DNA from 2 places in the Variovorax sp. UC122_21 genome. Region 2 is predicted to be linked to the other one. Evidence: riboswitches for the same ligand, from Rfam matches in the RefSeq annotation. Region 2 holds a riboswitch; the other holds the start of a gene.
What was found. A riboswitch is a leader RNA that binds a small molecule or an ion and turns the genes downstream of it on or off. The one in region 2 is predicted to bind thiamine pyrophosphate.
Positions count from the first base shown of each region.

Region 1: linked by a shared signal. The riboswitch ahead of thiC (phosphomethylpyrimidine synthase ThiC) and the one ahead of ACHMXE_RS29120 (purine-cytosine permease family protein) in region 2 are both predicted to bind thiamine pyrophosphate.

Region 1 covers NZ_CP172004.1:549,812-558,906, forward strand. Annotated here, with positions in the region: gene ACHMXE_RS14810 (acyl-CoA dehydrogenase family protein) at 1-887, shown strand, start outside; gene ACHMXE_RS14815 (metallophosphoesterase) at 901-1,734, shown strand; gene iaaH (indoleacetamide hydrolase) at 1,914-3,368, shown strand; gene ACHMXE_RS14825 (helix-turn-helix transcriptional regulator) at 3,386-4,138, opposite strand; gene ACHMXE_RS14830 (YchJ family protein) at 4,303-4,749, shown strand; TPP riboswitch at 4,803-4,907, shown strand; gene thiC (phosphomethylpyrimidine synthase ThiC) at 5,026-6,879, shown strand; gene ACHMXE_RS14840 (HAD family phosphatase) at 7,206-7,895, shown strand; gene ACHMXE_RS14845 (thioredoxin family protein) at 8,005-8,331, shown strand; gene ACHMXE_RS14850 (LuxR C-terminal-related transcriptional regulator) at 8,415-9,095, shown strand, end outside.
Region 2 covers NZ_CP172004.1:3,543,462-3,552,556, forward strand. Annotated here, with positions in the region: gene ACHMXE_RS29115 (adenylate/guanylate cyclase domain-containing protein) at 1-1,424, opposite strand, end outside; TPP riboswitch at 1,529-1,631, shown strand; gene ACHMXE_RS29120 (purine-cytosine permease family protein) at 1,708-3,048, shown strand; gene thiD (bifunctional hydroxymethylpyrimidine kinase/phosphomethylpyrimidine kinase) at 2,987-3,841, opposite strand; partial or broken gene ACHMXE_RS29130 (FAD-dependent oxidoreductase) at 3,886-4,972, shown strand; gene thiS (sulfur carrier protein ThiS) at 4,978-5,175, shown strand; gene ACHMXE_RS29140 (thiazole synthase) at 5,199-6,014, shown strand; partial or broken gene thiE (thiamine phosphate synthase) at 6,023-6,980, shown strand; gene ACHMXE_RS29150 (TonB-dependent siderophore receptor) at 7,040-9,095, shown strand, end outside.

The sequences.
Region 1 (9,095 bases), 3.0 Mb from region 2:
CCAGCACCGCGATCAGCGTGACCAACTGCCCCGTCAACGCGATCCTGATGCGCTACGGCAATGCGCAGCAGAAGAAGCAGTGGCTCGAGCCGCTCGCGCAGGGGCGGATGCTCGGCGCCTTCTGCCTGACCGAGCCGCAGGCCGGCAGCGATGCCTCGAGCCTGCGCACCACCGCGCGCAAGGACGCCGACGGCTATGTGATCGACGGCGTGAAGCAGTTCATCACCAGCGGCAAGAACGGCCAGGTCGCGATCGTGATCGCGGTCACCGACAAGGCCGCGGGCAAGCGCGGCATGAGCGCCTTCATCGTGCCGACCGACGCGCCGGGCTACAACGTGGCGCGGCTCGAGGACAAGCTCGGCCAGCACAGCAGCGACACCGCGCAGATCAACTTCGACGGCTGCCGCATCCCGGCGGAGAACCTGATTGGCGCCGAGGGCGAGGGCTACAAGATCGCGCTCGGCGCGCTCGAGGGCGGCCGCATCGGCATCGCCGCGCAGAGCGTGGGCATGGCGCGCAGCGCCTTCGACGTGGCCGTGGCCTATGCCAAGGAGCGCCAGGCCTTCGGCGGGTCCATCTTCGACCAGCAGGCCGTGGGTTTCCGGCTCGCCGACTGCGCGACGCAGCTCGAGGCCGCGCGCCAGCTGATCTGGCATGCCGCGAGCCTGCGCGACGCCGGCCGCCCCTGCCTCAAAGAGGCCGCGATGGCCAAGCTGTTCGCGAGCGAGATGGCCGAGCGCGTGTGCAGCGCGGCGATCCAGACCCTGGGCGGCTACGGCTACGTGAACGACTTCCCGCTCGAGCGCATCTACCGCGACGTGCGCGTGTGCCAGATCTACGAAGGCACCTCGGACATCCAGAAGCTGCTGATCCAGCGGGCACTGTGAGCCGGCCGCGCTGATGCGCCGCCCCGGATGGCGCGCCTTCGCGGCGCTCGCGCTGGCCGCGCTCGGCCTCTGGAGCATCGCGATCGAGCCGCGCTGGGTCGCGGCGCGCACCGAGACGCTGGACAGCGCCGCCTGGGGCGCGCAGCCGCGGCTGCGCATCGCGGTCGCGAGCGACTGGCACCTCACCGAACGCAGCCTCTGGCGCGTGACCGACGTGGAACGCGCGCGCCGCATCGTCGACGCCATCAATGCCGCGCAGCCCGACCTGGTGCTGCTGCCCGGCGACTTCCTGGCCGGCCATGGCGGCGACGAGCCGCTGCCGATCGAGACCATGGCCGAGGTGCTCGGGCGGCTGAAGGCGCCGCTGGGCGTGTACGCGGTGCTCGGCAACCACGACTGGTGGCACGACGGCGCGCGCATCACGCACGCGCTGTCGGCGCAGGGCATCGTGGTGCTCGAGAACAATGCCGTGCCGCTGCCCGGGCGCGCACTCTGGGTGGTGGGCATCGGCGACCACTCCACCGGTCATTCGCGGCCCGATCGCGCCTTGTCGCGCGTGCCGGCCGGCGCTCCCACGTTGGTGCTGATGCACGACCCCGCGAGCCTGGCCGGGATGCCGCGCCTCGCCGCGCCCGCGCCGCTGCTCACCGTGGCCGGCCACACCCATGGCGGCCAGGTCTGGGTGCCGGGCTACGGCGCGCCCATCGTGCCCGGCGCGGCGCCGCGCACCTGGGCCTATGGCTGGATCGAGAACCGCGGCCGGCGCATGTACGTGACCAGCGGCCTGGGCGTGAGCATCCTGCCGGTGCGCTTCAACATGCGGCCCGAGTGGGTGATGTTCGAGTAGCGCTTTCTCGTCGCGCATTCGCGCCTTGTCATCGGTTTCGACGACAGACAGCCGCCGCGCGGCGGCGCACGATGGCGGCCTTCCGTTCGTTCATCGAGGCCGTCGCCATGACCCGTTCTTCCTTCGCCCCCTTGCGCCGCCCGGCGCGTCTTGCCGCGTCCGCGCTGGCCGTGCTCGCCATGGGCGCCCAGGCCCAACAGCCGGCCGCGCCCGACATCGCCACCCTGACCGCCAGCGACGCGGTGCGCGAGCTCTGCGCCGGCCGGCTGACCAGCGAGCAGCTGGTCACGGCCTATGTCGCGCAGGCCCGGGCGAAGGCCAATCTCAACGCCTTCATCACGCTCGACGAGCAGGGCGCGCTCGCGGCCGCGCGCGCCGCCGATGCCGCGCGCAAGCCCGGCGCGGCCTGCAAGCCGCTCGATGGCCTGCCGGTGGCGATCAAGGACAACATCCAGGTGCGCGGCCTGCCCTTGAGCGCCGGCACGCCCGCGCTCAAGGGCTTCGTGCCGGCGGCCGACGCGCCGGTGGTCGCGAAGCTGCGCGCGGCCGGCGCCATCGTGCTGGGCAAGACCCACATGCACGAGCTGGCCTTCGGCGTCACCGGCTACAACCCGGCCTTCCCCTCGGGCCCCGAGGTCGGCGTGCGCAATGCCTACGACCCGCGCCGCATCGCGGGCGGTTCCTCGTCGGGCAACGGCGCGGCGCTCGGCGCGCGCATGGTGCCGGCCGCGCTGGGCACCGACACCGGCGGCTCGGTGCGCATTCCCTGCGCCTTCAACGGCTGCGCCTCGCTGCGGCCCTCGATGGGGCGCTATCCGCAGCAGGGCATCGCGCCGATCTCGCACACGCGCGACACCGCCGGCCCGATGGCGCTGTCGGTGGCCGACCTGGTGCTGCTCGACCGCGCGATCGCGGGCGGCGCGGCGGTGCGTCCGGCCAACCTCAAGCGCGTGCGGCTCGGCGTGGTGCCGGCCTTCTTCGCCAACCTCGATGCCGACACCCGCGCCGCCACCGATGCCGCGCTCGCCAAGCTGCGCGCGGCCGGCGTCACGCTGGTCGAGCTCGAGATGCCGAAGCTCGGCGAGCTCAACGGCGCGGTGGGTTTCCCGGTCGCGCTCTACGAGGCGAACGACGACATGGCGGCCTACCTCGCGAAGTACGACACGGGCATCGACCTGAAGCAGCTCGCCGCCGGCATCGCCAGCCCCGACGTCAAGGGCACCTTCGACGGCCTGGTGCTGCCGCGCAAGCTGCCAGCCGCGAACGGCACGGTCGACGCCAGGCCGGCCTACGACAACGCGATGCGCGTGGCGCGCCCGGCGCTGCAGAAGCTCTATCGCGACACTTTCACGAAGCACCGGCTCGACGCGCTGGTGTTCCCGACCGTGCCGCAGGTGGCGCTGCTGGCCGCGCCCGAGGCCAGCAGCCCGGAGAACTTCGGCGCGCTGATCCAGAACACCGACCCCGGCAGCAACGCCGGCATCCCGGGCCTGCAGCTGCCCTCGGCGCTGGGCGCGACCAGCGGCCTGCCGATCGGGCTCGAGCTCGACGGGCCCGCGGGCAGCGACCGCCGCCTGCTGGCGCTGGGCCTGGCGATCGAGCCCTTGCTGGGACGGCTGCCGGCGGCGAAGTAGGGCGGCGCGCGGCTTCTTCAGTCGCGCGGCAGCACGCCCGCGAGCGCCGAGCGGCGCTCGATGCCGAGCTTGTCGAAGATGCGCCGCAGGTAGGTGCGCACCGTGGGCACGCCCACCGCCATGCGGCGCGCGATGTCCTTGTCGGTGAGGCCTTCGCGCACCGCGCGCGCCACCTGCTGCTCGCGCGCGCTGAGGCTGGCCCAGGGCGAGGCGGCGCTGTCCTGCGCCGCGACGCAAGGCGCCTGCGCGCGCTGCCGGGCCCGCAGCAGCGCGCCCGCGAACGCGGGCTCGATCAGGTCGAGCATCAGCGTCTCGCGCGCGCCGAAATCGCCGCGCTCCTTGCGGCGCCAGATGCGCAGGTCACCGAGCGCGCGCTCGCCGTCGAAGGTGTGAAGGTTCAGACCCCAGTGCAGGCCGTCGCGCGCGAGGAAGTCGTTGAAGAAGGGCGTGCGCATCAGTTCGCGCTGCGGCATCACCTCGGTCACGCGCGTGGCGCGGCGGCGCGACTGCAGCACGAAGGTGATCGGGTCGTGGTGCTGGTGCCACTGCGCATAGGTGTCGAGGTTGGCCGGCGCCATGTTGATCGCCACGCGCGAGCCGAAGCCGCCGCGCTCGGCGTCCCAGACGAAGGACGCGAACTGGTCGGCCCGCAGCAGGCCGAGCAGCGCATGGCCGAGGCGCTCGCGGATCTCGCGCTCGCCGCACTCGTCGCGCGCGAGCAGCGTGAACACGCCGCGCAGGGCCTGCTGTTCGGAAGCGCTCAGGTACATGGCCGTTGTTCCTCGATGGTGTGCGTTGTCTTCTCGTGGTCCACCCCGGTCTCCGGGGCGCCACGTTAGCGGGTAGCAAGCGGCACGCCAAGGGTGGATGCCCGCGGCCCCAGGGCTTGCCCTCTGGGGGGCCCGGCCCGCACGGTGTTCCAATAGGGGCCTCCATGCCCAGCGTTCCCGATCCCTCCACCGCACCCTGCCCCTGCGGCCGCACCGACCGCCGCGACAAGCCCATCGCCTACGCGATGTGCTGCGGCCGCTACCTCGACGACTTCGAGCACACCCCCGCGCCCGATGCCGAATCGCTGATGCGTTCGCGCTATACGGCCTTCGTGCGCGAGCGTGCCGAGTACCTGCTCGGCACCTGGCACGCGAGCACGCGGCCGGCCTCGCTCGACTTCGAGCCGGACGTGCGCTGGCTCGGGCTCGACGTGCGCGGCCGCTCGATCAGCGATGCCGACCATGCCGAGGTCGAGTTCGTCGCGCGCCAGCGCGGCGCCTCGGGCACGGCCTCGCGGCTGCACGAGCGCAGCCGCTTCGTGCGCGAGTCCGACGACGCGGGCCTGTCGCGCTGGTATTACGTCGACGGCGACCTGCAGGCCCGGGCCTGAGCCTCGGCATTGACGCGGGCGGTTGACGGCGCGCCCCGGCGCTCGCACAATCAGCCCCGCTCCCGGGGTGCACGCATGTGGCGTGCTGAGATGGCAAAGCTGCCGACCCGCGAACTTGATCCGGGTCATACCGGCGTAAGAAGAGCTGCACTCCCTGGCTTCGGTCCGTCGTCCCTCCCCATCCGGGATGGCGCCCCCAGCCCACCGAGCGATTGCGGAGCACCCTTTCCATCCACAAGGAGTGCCCCGCATGAATGCCCCGACAAGTTCACCTCCCTGCTCTCGCTCACGCGCGAGCCCTTCCCCGCGTCGCACAAGTGCGTCATCCCCGGCAGCCGGCCCGACCTGTTCGTGCCGGTGCGCGACGTGAAGCTCACCAACGGCGAGACCGTGTCGCTCTACGACACCTCGGGCCCCTACACCGACCCGAAGGTCGAGATCGACGTGCGCCGCGGCCTGCCCGACGTGCGCGGTGCCTGGGTCGTGGAGCGCGGCGACACCGAGAGCTACGAGGGGCGCGTGCACCATGCGCTCGACGACGGCGCGAAGAACGAGGACCGCGATGCCCAGCGCCTGGCCGAGCTGCGTGCCGGCGCCTCGGCGCTGCAGCGCACGCCGCGCCGCGCGAAGTCGGGCGCCAACGTCACGCAGATGCACTACGCGCGCCGCGGCATCGTCACGCCCGAGATGGAGTACGTGGCGCTGCGCGAGAACGGCAAGCGCGAATGGATGGCCGAGTACCTCGCCAACGAGGAGCGCGCGAAGCGCGTGGCCGGCAACCCCATGGGCGCGAGCATCCCGCGCATCATCACGCCCGAGTTCGTGCGCGACGAGGTGGCGCGCGGCCGCGCGATCATTCCCGCCAACATCAACCACCCCGAGGTGGAGCCGATGGCGATCGGGCGCAACTTCAAGGTGAAGATCAACGCCAACATCGGCAACTCGGCCGTCACCTCGAGCATCGAGGAAGAGGTGGAGAAGCTGGTGTGGGCGATCCGCTGGGGCGCCGACAACGTGATGGACCTGTCGACCGGCAAGAACATCCACACCACGCGCGACTGGATCGTGCGCAACAGCCCGGTGCCCATCGGCACCGTGCCGATCTACCAGGCGCTCGAGAAGGTGGGCGGCGTGGCCGAGGACCTGACCTGGGAGATCTACCGCGACACGCTGATCGAGCAGGCCGAGCAGGGCGTCGACTACTTCACCATCCACGCCGGGCTGCGGCTGCCGTTCATCCACCTGACGGCCGACCGCATGACGGGCATCGTCTCGCGCGGCGGCTCGATCATGGCGAAGTGGTGCATCGCGCACCACAAGGAGAGCTTCCTCTACACGCACTTCGAGGACATCTGCGACATCATGAAGGCCTACGACGTGAGCTTCTCGCTCGGCGACGGCCTGCGCCCCGGCAGCGGCGCCGATGCCAACGACGAGGCGCAGTTCGCCGAGCTGCGCACCCTCGGCGAGCTCACGCAGATCGCCTGGAAGCACGACGTGCAGACCATGATCGAAGGCCCGGGCCACGTGCCGATGCACATGATCCAGTCGAACATGGACGAGCAGCTCAAGCACTGCCACGAGGCGCCGTTCTACACCCTGGGCCCGCTGACGATCGACATCGCGCCGGGCTACGACCACATCGCGAGCGCGATCGGCGCGGCGATGATCGGCTGGGCCGGCACGGCGATGCTGTGCTACGTGACGCCGAAGGAGCACCTGGGGCTGCCCGACCGCGACGACGTGAAGCAGGGGATCATTGCCTACAAGATCGCGGCGCATGCGGCGGACGTGGCGAAGGGGCACCCGGGGGCGCGCTCGCGCGACGATGCGCTGAGCAAGGCGCGCTTCGAGTTCCGCTGGCAGGACCAGTTCAACCTGGGGCTCGATCCGGATACGGCGCGCGAATTCCACGACGAGACGCTGCCGAAGGATTCGAGCAAGGTGGCGCACTTCTGTTCGATGTGCGGGCCGAAGTTCTGCTCGATGAAGATCACGCAGGAGGTGCGGGAGTACGCTGCGGCGAAGGGGGTGGCGGAGGCGTTGGCTGTGGAGACGGGGATGGAGGAGAAGTCGAAGGAGTTCGTGGCGGGTGGGGGGGAGATGTACATCCCTATTCGGGCGGTCTGAGGGGTTCTGCCTTTTTGCTTCTTGCTTAGGTCGTTGGCCGGGACTCGCCCCGGCGGGCGACTCACTTTTCTTGTCTCGCCAAGAAAAGTAAGCAAAAGAAGGCGACCCCACTGTCTGCGACCCCTTCGCTGCGCTACGGGGCAACCTGCGGTGCTCGCGTTTCGCGGGGTCTCGCAGAACTCGCTTCGCTCAAACAGCTGCGAGCCCTGATCCGCGAAACGCTGCGCTCCTCGGCGCAGCCAGAGGGGGGTGGGTCGGGCCATCGCTTCGCTCGGCCATTCGGTGGTGGCCGGGCCTTCGCTTTGCTCGGCCGGTACCATCTCCCCATGTCTTCTTTTCCTTTCGCCGCGGTTCTCTTCGACTGCGACGGTGTCCTCGTCGACTCCGAACCCATCACCAACCGCGTGCTTGCCGAGATGCTCGGCGAACTGGGCTGGCCGCTCACCACCGACGAATCGATGCGCATCTTCACCGGCAAGGCGGTCAAGGACGAAGCCGACCTGATCGAGTCGAAGACCGGGTTTCGCATCACGCCCGAATGGCTGCACGGCTTTCGCGAGCGCCGCAACGAGGCGCTGGAGCGGGACCTGACGGCGATTCCGAATGCGCCCGCCGCGGTGCGCGCGCTGTTCGAGCGGCTCGACGGACGCATCGCTTGCGCCTCGGGCGCGGATCGCTTCAAGGTCGAGCTGCAGCTCGAGAAGGTCGGCATCCTCGACTGCTTCGCGGGACGGGTCTTCAGCGGGCACGAGATGCCGCGCTCGAAGCCGGCGCCCGACGTGTATCTCGCGGCGGCGGCGGCGCTGGGCGTGGATCCGAAGCGCTGCGCGGTGGTCGAGGACACGGTCACGGGCGCGATGGCGGGCGTGGCGGCGGGCGCGACGGTGTTCGGCTACAGCACGGGCGAGTCGGGCCACAGCGGGCCCGCGGCGCTGCGCAGCGTCGGCGCGGTGCAGGTGTTCAGCGACATGGCCGAACTGCCGGCACTGCTCGCGGCGCACCGGCCCATCGGCTGAAGCGAACACCCACCGGCGGCAGGGCTGCCGGCTTTCTGTTCGAATCGAATCACGCCCGGCCGCCCGCGGCGCCGGCCCACCCTCCAATGCCCACCAGGAGCCCCCGCGCATGACCTCCGAGTACAAGACCGAACAGCCCGACCGCAGCGAACTCGACGCCCTGCAAGGCCCCGCGGTGGTCGAGTTCGGCACCAACTGGTGCGGCATCTGCAAGGCCGCGCAGCCGGACATCGCCGCGGCCTTCGCGCAGCATCCGGGCCTGCGCCACATCAAGGTCGAGGACGGCAGCGGGCGTCCGCTGGGCCGCTCGTTCGGCGTGAAGCTGTGGCCCACGCTGGTGTTCATGCGCGACGGCCGCGAGGTCGCCAAGCTGGTGCGGCCCACCGACAGCGCCTCGATCGGCGAGGCGCTCGCGAAGATCGCGCAGCCGGCCTGAGGCGTCTTCCCGTGGCATCGCGCGCGGGTTAATCCCGAGCGCCAGGCATTTCGCGCCGCGCCGCCGGCCGCCACAATCCCGGCATGCAGCCGACGCCGCCGCAATCCACCTGGCAGGTCTCCGATGCCGCCCTCGGCCGGCCGTCGTCGGCCGTGCTCGACCTGCGCGCGGTCTCGCTGCTGCTCGATGCGCCGCGCGACGCGGCACCGGCCCGCGCGATGCTGCATTTCCTCAATGCGCTGCTGCCGGTGGAGTTCATCTCGCTGGTGTCGCATGGCGACGAGGCACCGGCGCAGATCGAAGGGCACGCGTTCCACGCGGCCACGCCCAACGTCACGCGCGAATGCTTCGCGCAGTACCGGCGCCACTTCTACCGCTTCGACGACGCCACGCGCATCGCGCGGCAGATGCGCGTGCAGACCCGCGAGTCGGCCGCGATGACGGTGCTGCACATGCGCTCGCCCGACATCCCCGATGCCGGCTGGCGCCAGCAGATCTACGAGCGCGAGCATCTCTCGGAGCGACTGGCGCTGCTCTACATGCCGGCGCCGCGCACCGCGTTCTCGATCAACCTCTACCGCAGCGAGGCCATGGGCCGCTTTGCGCCGCAGGAGATCGAGCGCGTGCTCGCGGTGTCGCCGCTGCTGCGGCAGGTGCACCGCAACCTGGTGGGCGCGGGCGGCGTCGGGCCCGACATGGACACCCGCATCGCGTTGGCCCGCGCGCGCATCGCGGCGCTGGCGGGCGCGCTGAGCGCGCGCGAG
Region 2 (9,095 bases):
GGCAGCGATTCGGCGATGCTGGTGAAGCCCTCGACGTCGGTGAACATGGCGGTGATGCGGCGCGGCGAACCGCCGGGTGCCAGCGCATGGCCCTCGGCGACGAGCTGGCGGATCAGGTGCACCGGCACGAACTTGCTGAAGGCCCGCAGGCTGCGCGCGGAGTCGTCGAGCGCCTGGTTCAGGTGCTGGATCTCGAGCACGCGGCTTTGCTGCTGCGGCAGATCGTCGAGCTCGAGCCGGCCGATGCGGCGCGCGGTGTGCGACAGCTTCTCGATCGGCGCGGTCACCAGCTTCGACAGCCGCAGCGAGACGAAGAGCGCGAACACCAGGAAGGCCAGGGTCAGCAGCAGGCCCCAGCGCACCAGGCGCTCCACGCCGGCGAGCAGCACCGATTCGGGCTCCCAGCTGATCAGTTCCCAGCCCGTGGGGCCGATGCGCGAGGACTCGACCCGGTAGCGCTCGCCCGCGTGGGTGACGACGAAATTCTCGTCCTCCACGTTCTCCGAGATGCCGTGCGCCAGCATGTACGCATGCACCGCGCCGAGCACGCCGCCCTCGGGCAGGCGCAGTTCGCGCACGGGATCGGGATGGTCGCTGCGCGCGAGCACGTGGTGGTCGTCGCTCAACAGCACGCTCTCGCCGGGGCCGCGGCTGCCGAACTGGCGCACCAGCGTCGACAGGTGGCCCAGCGACAGGTGGCCGACCACCACCAGCGACTGCGGCGTGTGCCCCTCGTCGTCGAGCCGCTCGGCCGGCTGGGCGTAGCTCACGCCGAGTTCCTCGCCGTCGTCGAAACGGAACGGCGGCGTCCACACCGGCGCCTTCCGCGCCAGCGCCTCGCGGAACCAGGCGCGCTCGGTGGCGTCGTGGTCGCTGCGGAAGGACTCGATGCGCGTGGTCGCGAAGCGCTGGCGCGGATCGCCGCCCTCGACGTCGAACGGACGTTTGTATTCCCAGGTCTCGGTGCTGAAGGCCGGATCGCGCACCACCTGGCGGATCGCCGACACCGGGTAGCGCTCGGCCATCAGCAGGTGGCCGTCGTCGCTGGCCACGCCGAGGCTGTCGAGCTCGGTCGCTTCCTCGAGCAGGGTCCACAGCAGCTCGGCGCTGCGCTCGCCGTCCTCGCCCAGCGGATGCAGGCTCGGCGACTCGCCGACGGCGTGCACCACCGCCTGGGTCTTGGCCAGGAAGGCCAGCACGTTGTCCTCGATGCGGTCGTGGTGGACCTTGTGCGCCGACTCCCCGATGCGCGACACCAGCCGCTGCGCCCCCCAGTAGCCCAGCGCCACCAGCAGCAGCGACTGCACCAGCGCGACGGCGCAGATGATGGTGCCGACATCGACCCGGAAGCGCCGCATGCGGCTGGCGGCCGGGGGTGGCCGGCCGGCTTCCGTGGGGGCCGCGGATGGAGCAGCGTCTGCCATGTGATTCCCTTCCTGCGCGCTCGTGCGCGCCCGCGTTCGTTGTGGCGCGGATTGTCCCGGACTTCGCGGAATGCCCCCGGTACGCCGCGACAGGCCTAAAATGGCGGCTCGCTAGGGGGTGTTGGGTCGGCTTGCCGACCCGGCTGAGAAAGTCCCTTTGAACCTGATTGAGGTAATCCTCGCGCAGGGAAGCTGGTCCGGCGGCCTGTCACGTTCTCTCGCGTGCCGGCCGTGCCGCTGGAGCCTCGCCCACCTGCCAAACCTTTTGCCCGGAGCAAAACGGATGGCACACGACGACACATCGAACCCTCTCGCCAACGAGGCGCTGACGCCGCTGCCGGCGTCGCAGCGCGTCTTCGGCTGGCACGACCATGCCTCGCTCTGGTTCAGCCTGGGCGTGGGCCTGCTGGTGATGCAGATCGGCGCCTACCTGGTGCCGGCCGTGGGCACGCGCGACGCGGCGATCGCGATCGCGCTGGGCTCGTGCCTCGGCGCCGCGCTGCTGGCCTGGACCGCGCGCCTGGGCTGCGAGAGCGGCCTGGCCAGCGCGGGCCTGATGCATGCCACCTACGGCAGCGCCTTCGCGCGGCTGCCGGTGTTGCTCAACATCGTGCAGCTGGTGGGCTGGACCACCTTCGAGCTGGTGATCATGCGCGAGGGCACGCAGGCCATCGGCCAGTCGGTGGCCGGGCCATGGCTGGGCAGTGCCTGGGGCGGCGTGGCGACCACGCTGCTGTGGGGCGCGGTGCTGCTGGCGCTGCTCGCGGGCTCGATGGTGAAGCTGGTGCGGCGCTTCGTGAGCCGCTTCGGGCTGCCGCTGGTGGTGCTGTCGCTGCTGTGGCTCAGCTGGCAATTCGCAACGCAGTTGCATGCCAAGGGCTTCGATCCCTTCTGGTCGCGCCCGGGCGACGGCAGCATGGGCATGTTCGGCGCCCTCGACCTCGTGATCGCGATGCCGGTGTCGTGGCTGCCGCTGGTGGCCGACTATGCGCGCCACGGCAAGCGCAGCGCGGGCGGGCTCGGCAGCGCCTTCAGCGGCACCTGGATCGGCTATGCGCTGGCCAACATCTGGTGCTATGCGCTGGGCGTGATGGTGGTCAGCGTGGCCGAGCCCGGCACCAGCTTGGTCACGGCGCTGCTGCTGGCGCAGGGCGGGCTGGTGGCGCTGGGCCTGATCCTGATCGACGAGCTCGACAACGCCTATGGCGACGTCTACTCGGGCTCGGTCTCCACCCACAGCCTGCTGCCGCGCTGGAGCGTGAAGCGCTGGGGCCTGCTGCTGGCCGTGCTGTGCATCGCGCTCGCGCTGGTGCTGCCGATGCACACGCTCGAGCCCTTCCTGCTGCTGCTGAGCTCGGTGTTCGTGCCGCTCTACGGCGTGATCCTCGGGCGGCTGGGCGGCGGCCGCGCGGTGGCGCCGGCCGGCGCGCGTCCCAAGGTCGACCTGGCGGCGGCGCTGATCTGGATCGCGGGCATCGCGGCCTACCACGCGCTCGCGAAATGGGCGCCGCAGTTCGGCTCGGCGCTGCCGACGCTGGCGCTGACCTTCGTGCTGGCCTGGCTCAGCCGGCCGAAGCCTGCAGCGGCAGGCGCTGCGTCGGCACTGGCGCAAAGCCGTGGTTGAGCGGGCCATGACCGGCACCGACCTGCACGTCGACAGCGGCCGCCATCGCGCCGAGGATGTAGGCGCGCGCGCGCTCCACCGCCTCGGGCAGCGCAGCGCCCAGTGCCAGGTGCGCGGCGATGGCCGACGACAGCGTGCAGCCGGTGCCGTGCAGGTTGCGGCTCTCGATGCGGCGCGAGGCCAGGCGCGTGCGTTCGCCACTGGATTGCAACAGCACGTCGACCACCTCGCTGCCCGGCAGGTGGCCGCCCTTGAGCAGCACGGCGCGCGCGCCGAGCGCCAGCAGCTCGTCGGCCGCGCCGTCGAGCGAGCCGATGCCGTCGATCGCATGGCCGATCAGCAGGGCCGCCTCGTCGAGGTTGGGTGTGACCACCGCGGCGCGCGGGAACAGCTCGCGCACCAGCACCTGCACCGTCTCGGCCGCGATCAGGCGATCGCCGCTGGTGGCGACCATCACGGGGTCGAGCACCACGTTCGGCAGACGGTAGTGGTCGATGGCCCAGGCCACGACCTCGACCACCTCGGGCGCATGCAGCATGCCGAGCTTGACCGCGTCGACGCCGATGTCCTCGACCACGGCCTGGATCTGCGCCTTGAGGAAGGCCGGCGGCACGCCGTGGATGCCCGTGACGCCGAGCGTGTTCTGCGCGGTGAGCGCGGTGATGGCCGTCATGCCGTAGCAGCCGAGGGCCGCGAAGGTCTTGAGATCGGCCTGGATGCCGGCGCCGCCGCCGCTGTCGGAGCCGGCGATCGAGAGCACGCGCGCATAGCGCTGGGTGGGTCCTTGGGTCATGCCGAAAATTATCGACGCGATTCGAAGGCCCGAGGAGCATCGCGATGAACCTGCCCTTCCGATCGGCGGCGATCCTCGGCGCGGGCCTCATGGGCCGGCTGATGGCCGTGACGCTCGCGCGGGCCGGCTGCCGCGTCGACCTTTACGAAGCCGGCAGCGCCGAGGCCGAAGGCGCGGCCGCGCGCGTGGCCGCGGCCATGCTCGCGCCGCTCGCCGAGTCGGCGGTGGCACCGGTGCCACTGGGTGCGCATGGGCCACCACGCGCTGTCGCGCTGGCCCGAGCTGCTCGCACCGCTGGCGCGGCCGGTGTTCTTCCAGCGCGAAGGCACGCTGGTGCTGTGGCACCGGCAGGATGCGAACGAGGCCGCGCGGCTCGCGCGCGTGCTGGCCCACACCGGCACGCAGGTGCCCGAGTTGGCGCCGATGCGCACGCTCGATGGCGCGGGCATCGAGGTGCTCGAACCCTCGCTGGGCCGGCGCTTCGCCAGCGGCCTGTTCCTGCCCGGCGAAGGCCAGCTCGACAACCGCGCGCTGCTGGCCGCGTTGCTCGCGACCTTGCAGGCCGACGACAAGGTCACGCTGCACTGGCAGTCGCCGCGCGCGCCCGAGGACTTCGCTCCCGATTCGCCGGGCCAGCCCGATTGGCTGATCGACTGCCGCGGCCTCGGTGCCCGGCCGCAGTGGAACGCGCTGCGCGGCGTGCGTGGCGAGGTGATCCGCGTGCATGCGCCCGACGTGACGCTGGCGCGGCCCACGCGGCTCGTGCATCCGCGTTATCCGCTCTACATCGCGCCCAAGCCCGAGGGCCTGTTCGTGATCGGCGCGACCGAGATCGAATCGGACGACATGTCGCCCGCGAGCGTGCGCTCCACGCTCGAGCTGCTGAGTGCCGCCTACGCGGTGCACAGCGGCTTCGCCGAGGCGCGCATCGTCGAGATCGCGACGCAGTGCCGCCCCACCCTGCCCGACAACCTGCCCGCGCTGCGCCAGCCGCGGCCGCGCGTGCTGCAGATCAACGGCCTGTACCGCCACGGTTTCATGATCGCGCCCGCGCTGCTCGACGCCGCGATGGAGTGGCTCGCGCAGGGCCGCTCGCCGCTCGCGCAAGGCTTCGGCCTGGAGACCCCATGACGACGATGAACATCCTGATCAACGACAAGCCCTTCGCGCTGCCCGAGCACGCCACGCTGACCGACGCCCTCGCCGCGCTGAATGCCACGCCGCCTTTCGCGGTGGCCGTGAACCGCGAGTTCGTGCCGCGCTCGGCCTATGCCGCGCGCGCGCTGCGGCCCGACGACCGCGTCGAAGTGATCCGCCCCGTGACGGGCGGCTGAACGCATTGATGGAGACAAGACCGATGACCACGACCCCGAACGACCCGCTGGTGCTCTACGGCGAGACCTTCCACAGCCGCCTGCTGCTGGGCACCGCGCGCTACCCCTCGCCCGACCTGCTCGAGGCCGCCGTGAAGCGCGCGAAGCCCGCGATGCTCACGGCCTCGCTGCGGCGCCAGACCGCCAACCAGGGCTCGGGCAACAGCGAGCTCGGCAACGGCTTCTGGGAGCTGCTGCGCCGGCTCGAGGTGCCGGTGCTGCCCAACACCGCGGGCTGCCACAGCGTGCAGGAAGTGGTCGCCACCGCGCAGATGGCGCGCGAGCTGTTCGACACGCCGTGGATCAAGCTCGAGCTGATCGGCGACGACTACACGCTGCAGCCAGACACGCTGAACCTGGTCGATGCCGCCTCGCAGCTGATCCGCGACGGCTTCAAGGTGCTGCCCTACTGCACCGAGGACCTGGTGCTGTGCCAGCGGCTGGTCGACATCGGCTGCCAGGCCGTGATGCCGTGGGCCGCGCCGATCGGCACCGGCCGCGGGCCGGTCAACCCCTATGCGCTGCAGGTGCTGCGCGACCGGCTCGAGGTGCCGATGCTGGTCGACGCCGGACTGGGCCTGCCCTCGCATGCCTGCCAGGTGATGGAGTGGGGCTTCGACGGCGTGCTGCTGAACACCGCCGTCGCTCTCGCGCAGGACCCGGTCGCGATGGCCGGTGCCTTCGCCGACGCGGTGCAGGCCGGCCGGGCCGCGCGCCGCGCCGGTGCCATGGCCGCGCAGGATGCGGCGCAGGCCAGCACGCCGGTGCTGGGCACGCCGTTCTGGCATCACGCGGGATGAGCGGCACCATGAACCACGAACAGCAACCGGACCGCGCGCGCGTCGCGCAAGAGATCGTCGCGGCGCATGGCCTGCGCTTCGGCGCCGCCACCTCGGCCCCCGCGGCCGCCATCGCCTACAGCGCCGACGACGCCATCTACCGCGGCGCGCGGCAGGCCTGCGGCGCGCTCGGCTTCATCGACATCGACGCCGAATGCATCGCGCGCGCCTGGCGCGCGCAGAGCGAGCGCCTCGGCGGCTTCGATGCGCAGCGCTGGCCCGATGCGCCCGCCGATTTCGGCCTGCGCGAATTTCCGCCGGCGGCGCGCGACAACGCCTTCGCGCCCTGCCCCGAGCAGCTCGGCCTCTATGCGGTGCTGCCCGATGCGGCCTGGGGTCGGCCGCATGGCGCGCGCGGGCGTGCCGACGGTGCAGCTGCGCTTCAAGTCCGAGGACGCACAGGCCGTGGCGCGCGAAGTGCGCGCGGCCGTCGAGGCCGTGCAAGGCACCGGTGCGCTGCTGTTCATCAACGACCACTGGCGCCTGGCGATCGAGGCGCGTGCCTACGGCGTGCACCTGGGCCAGGAAGACCTCGATGCGCTCGCGCCCGAGGAACTGCAACAGATCCACGCCGCCGGCCTGCGCCTGGGCGTCAGCACGCACGGCTATGCCGAGATGGTGCGCGCCGATGCGGTGAGCCCGAGCTACATCGCGATGGGCGCGGTCTACCCGACCACGCTCAAGAAGATGGCGACCGCGCCACAAGGCGTGGCGCGGCTCGCGGCCTATGCGCGATTGCTGCGCGGCTATCCGCAGGTGGGCATCGGCGGCATCGACGCGCTGCGCCTGCCCGAGGTGCTCGCCACCGGCGTCGGCTCCGTCGCCGTGGTGCGCGCGCTGGTCGCCGCCGAGGACCCCGAAGGCACGGCCGCGCAATGGATGGCGGCCATCGACGCCCACCGCACCGCATCGGCTGCGAAGCCCTGAAACCCGACCGAATGACGCATCTCTCTCCTCTTCTTTCGCGCACCCCCATCGCCTGCGCGATGGCCGCCCTGCTCGCAGCCCACGGCGCCTTCGCCCAGGCACAGGACACCACCGCGCTGCCCGCGGTGACCGTGAACCCGGCCGCCCTCGCGCCGCCGGCCGAGATCAGCGGCTTCGGCGACGTGCCGCTGCGCGAGCTGCCGCTGTCGGCCACCGTGATCGACAGCAACCAGCTGCGCGCGAGCGGTGCGCGGCGCCTCGCGGACCTCACGCAGTTCGATGCCTCGGTGACCGATGCCTACAACTCGGCCGGCTACTGGGACTACCTCACGGTGCGCGGCTTCGTGCTCGACAACCGCTTCAACTATCGGCGCGAGGGCCTGCCGATCAGCGCCGAGACCTCGATCCCGCTCGACAACAAGGAGCGCGTCGAGATCCTGCGCGGCACCAGCGGCATCCAGGCCGGTACCAGCGCGCCGGGCGGGCTCGTCAACTACGTGGTCAAGCGGCCGACCGAACACGATCTGCGCACCGTGCGCATCGAGACCACGAGCCGCGGCAGCCTGCTCGGCGCGGTCGACCTCGGCGGGCGCTTCGGCGCGCAGCGCGAGTTCGGCTACCGGATCAACGTCGCGGCCGAGAATCTCAAGCCGCTGGTGCACGACCTCGACGGCCACCGCAACCTGTTCTCGCTCGCGGCCGACTGGCGCATCACGCGCGACTCGGTGCTCGAGTTCGAGATCGAGAAGAGCCGCAAGACGCAGCCGAGCCAGAACGGCTACAGCCTGCTGGGTGCCCGGTTGCCGGCGCCGGTCGATCCTCGCATCAACCTCAACAACCAGCCGTGGTCGCAGCCCTCGGAATTCGATGCGCTGACCGGCACCTTACGCTTCAGCCAGGCCATCAACGCCGACTGGCGCTGGAGCGCGCAGATCGGCCGGCAGCGGCTGCGCACCGACGACCGCCTGGCCTACGCCTTCGGCTGCGGCGCCGAGGGCAACTACGACCGCTACTGCAGCGACGGCACCTTCGACGTCTACGACTTCCGCAGCGAGAACGAGCGCCGCACGCAGACCGCGGGCAGCCTCAACCTCAAGGGCAACGTGATGACCGGCAGCGTGCGGCACGAGCTCGGCATCGGCCTCTTGCAAAGCCGCGTGCGCAACCGCTTCCAGAACCAGGCCTACAACTACGCGGGCACCGGCAACATCTGGGCGACCTCGTTCGTGCCGCCGGCGCCCGACGCCGCCACGCCGCAGACCAACCGCGACGAGCGCTCGACCGAGCTCACCCTGCAGGACGCGATCCGCTGGAACGAGCGCTTCACCACCTGGGTCGGCGTGCGCCACACGCGGCTCGACCGCAGCAGCATAGGCAACGACGGCTCCGACCCGACCGGCTACAAGCAGGAGGTGACCACGCCCTGGGTGGCCGTGAGCTACGTGCTGCGGCCCGAGCTGCTGGCCTATGCGAGCTGGGGCAAGGGCGTGGAATCGCAAGTGGTGCCGAACCGGCCCGATCTCTACAGGAATGCCGGGCAGGCGCTCGCGGCGCTCGCTTCGCGGCAATGGGAACTGGGCCTCAAGGGCGGCAACGAGGCCTTCAATTGGCAGCTCGCGTGGTTCGACATCTCGCGGCCGCTGACCAACCTCGATGCCTGCGGCGAATCGTGCACGGTGCGCAACGACGGCCGCGCCGTGCATCGCGGGCTCGAGGCCGGCGCGCAATGGAACCAGGGACCCTGGCGGCTCGGCGGCAGCGTGTCGGTCATCGACGCGAAGCGCCGCGGCAGCACGGCCGATCCCGCGCTCAACGGGCAGTCGCCGACCAACGTGCCCAAGCAGGTGCTGCGCGCGCAGGTCGCCTACCGCGTGCCCGCGGTGGCGGGCCTCGAGATCGCGGGACAGCTGTCGTACGAAGGCCGGCGCAACGTGCTGCCCGATGGCTCGATCCGCCTGCCGTCGTGGACGCGTCTCGATGCGGTGCTGCGCTACGACACCAGGCTCAACGGCGTGAACACCAGTTGGTCGCTGGCCGTCGACAACGTCTTCGATCGCCGCTACTGGAAGGAATCGCCCTATCAGTTCAGCCACGTCTACCTGTTCCCGGGCGCAC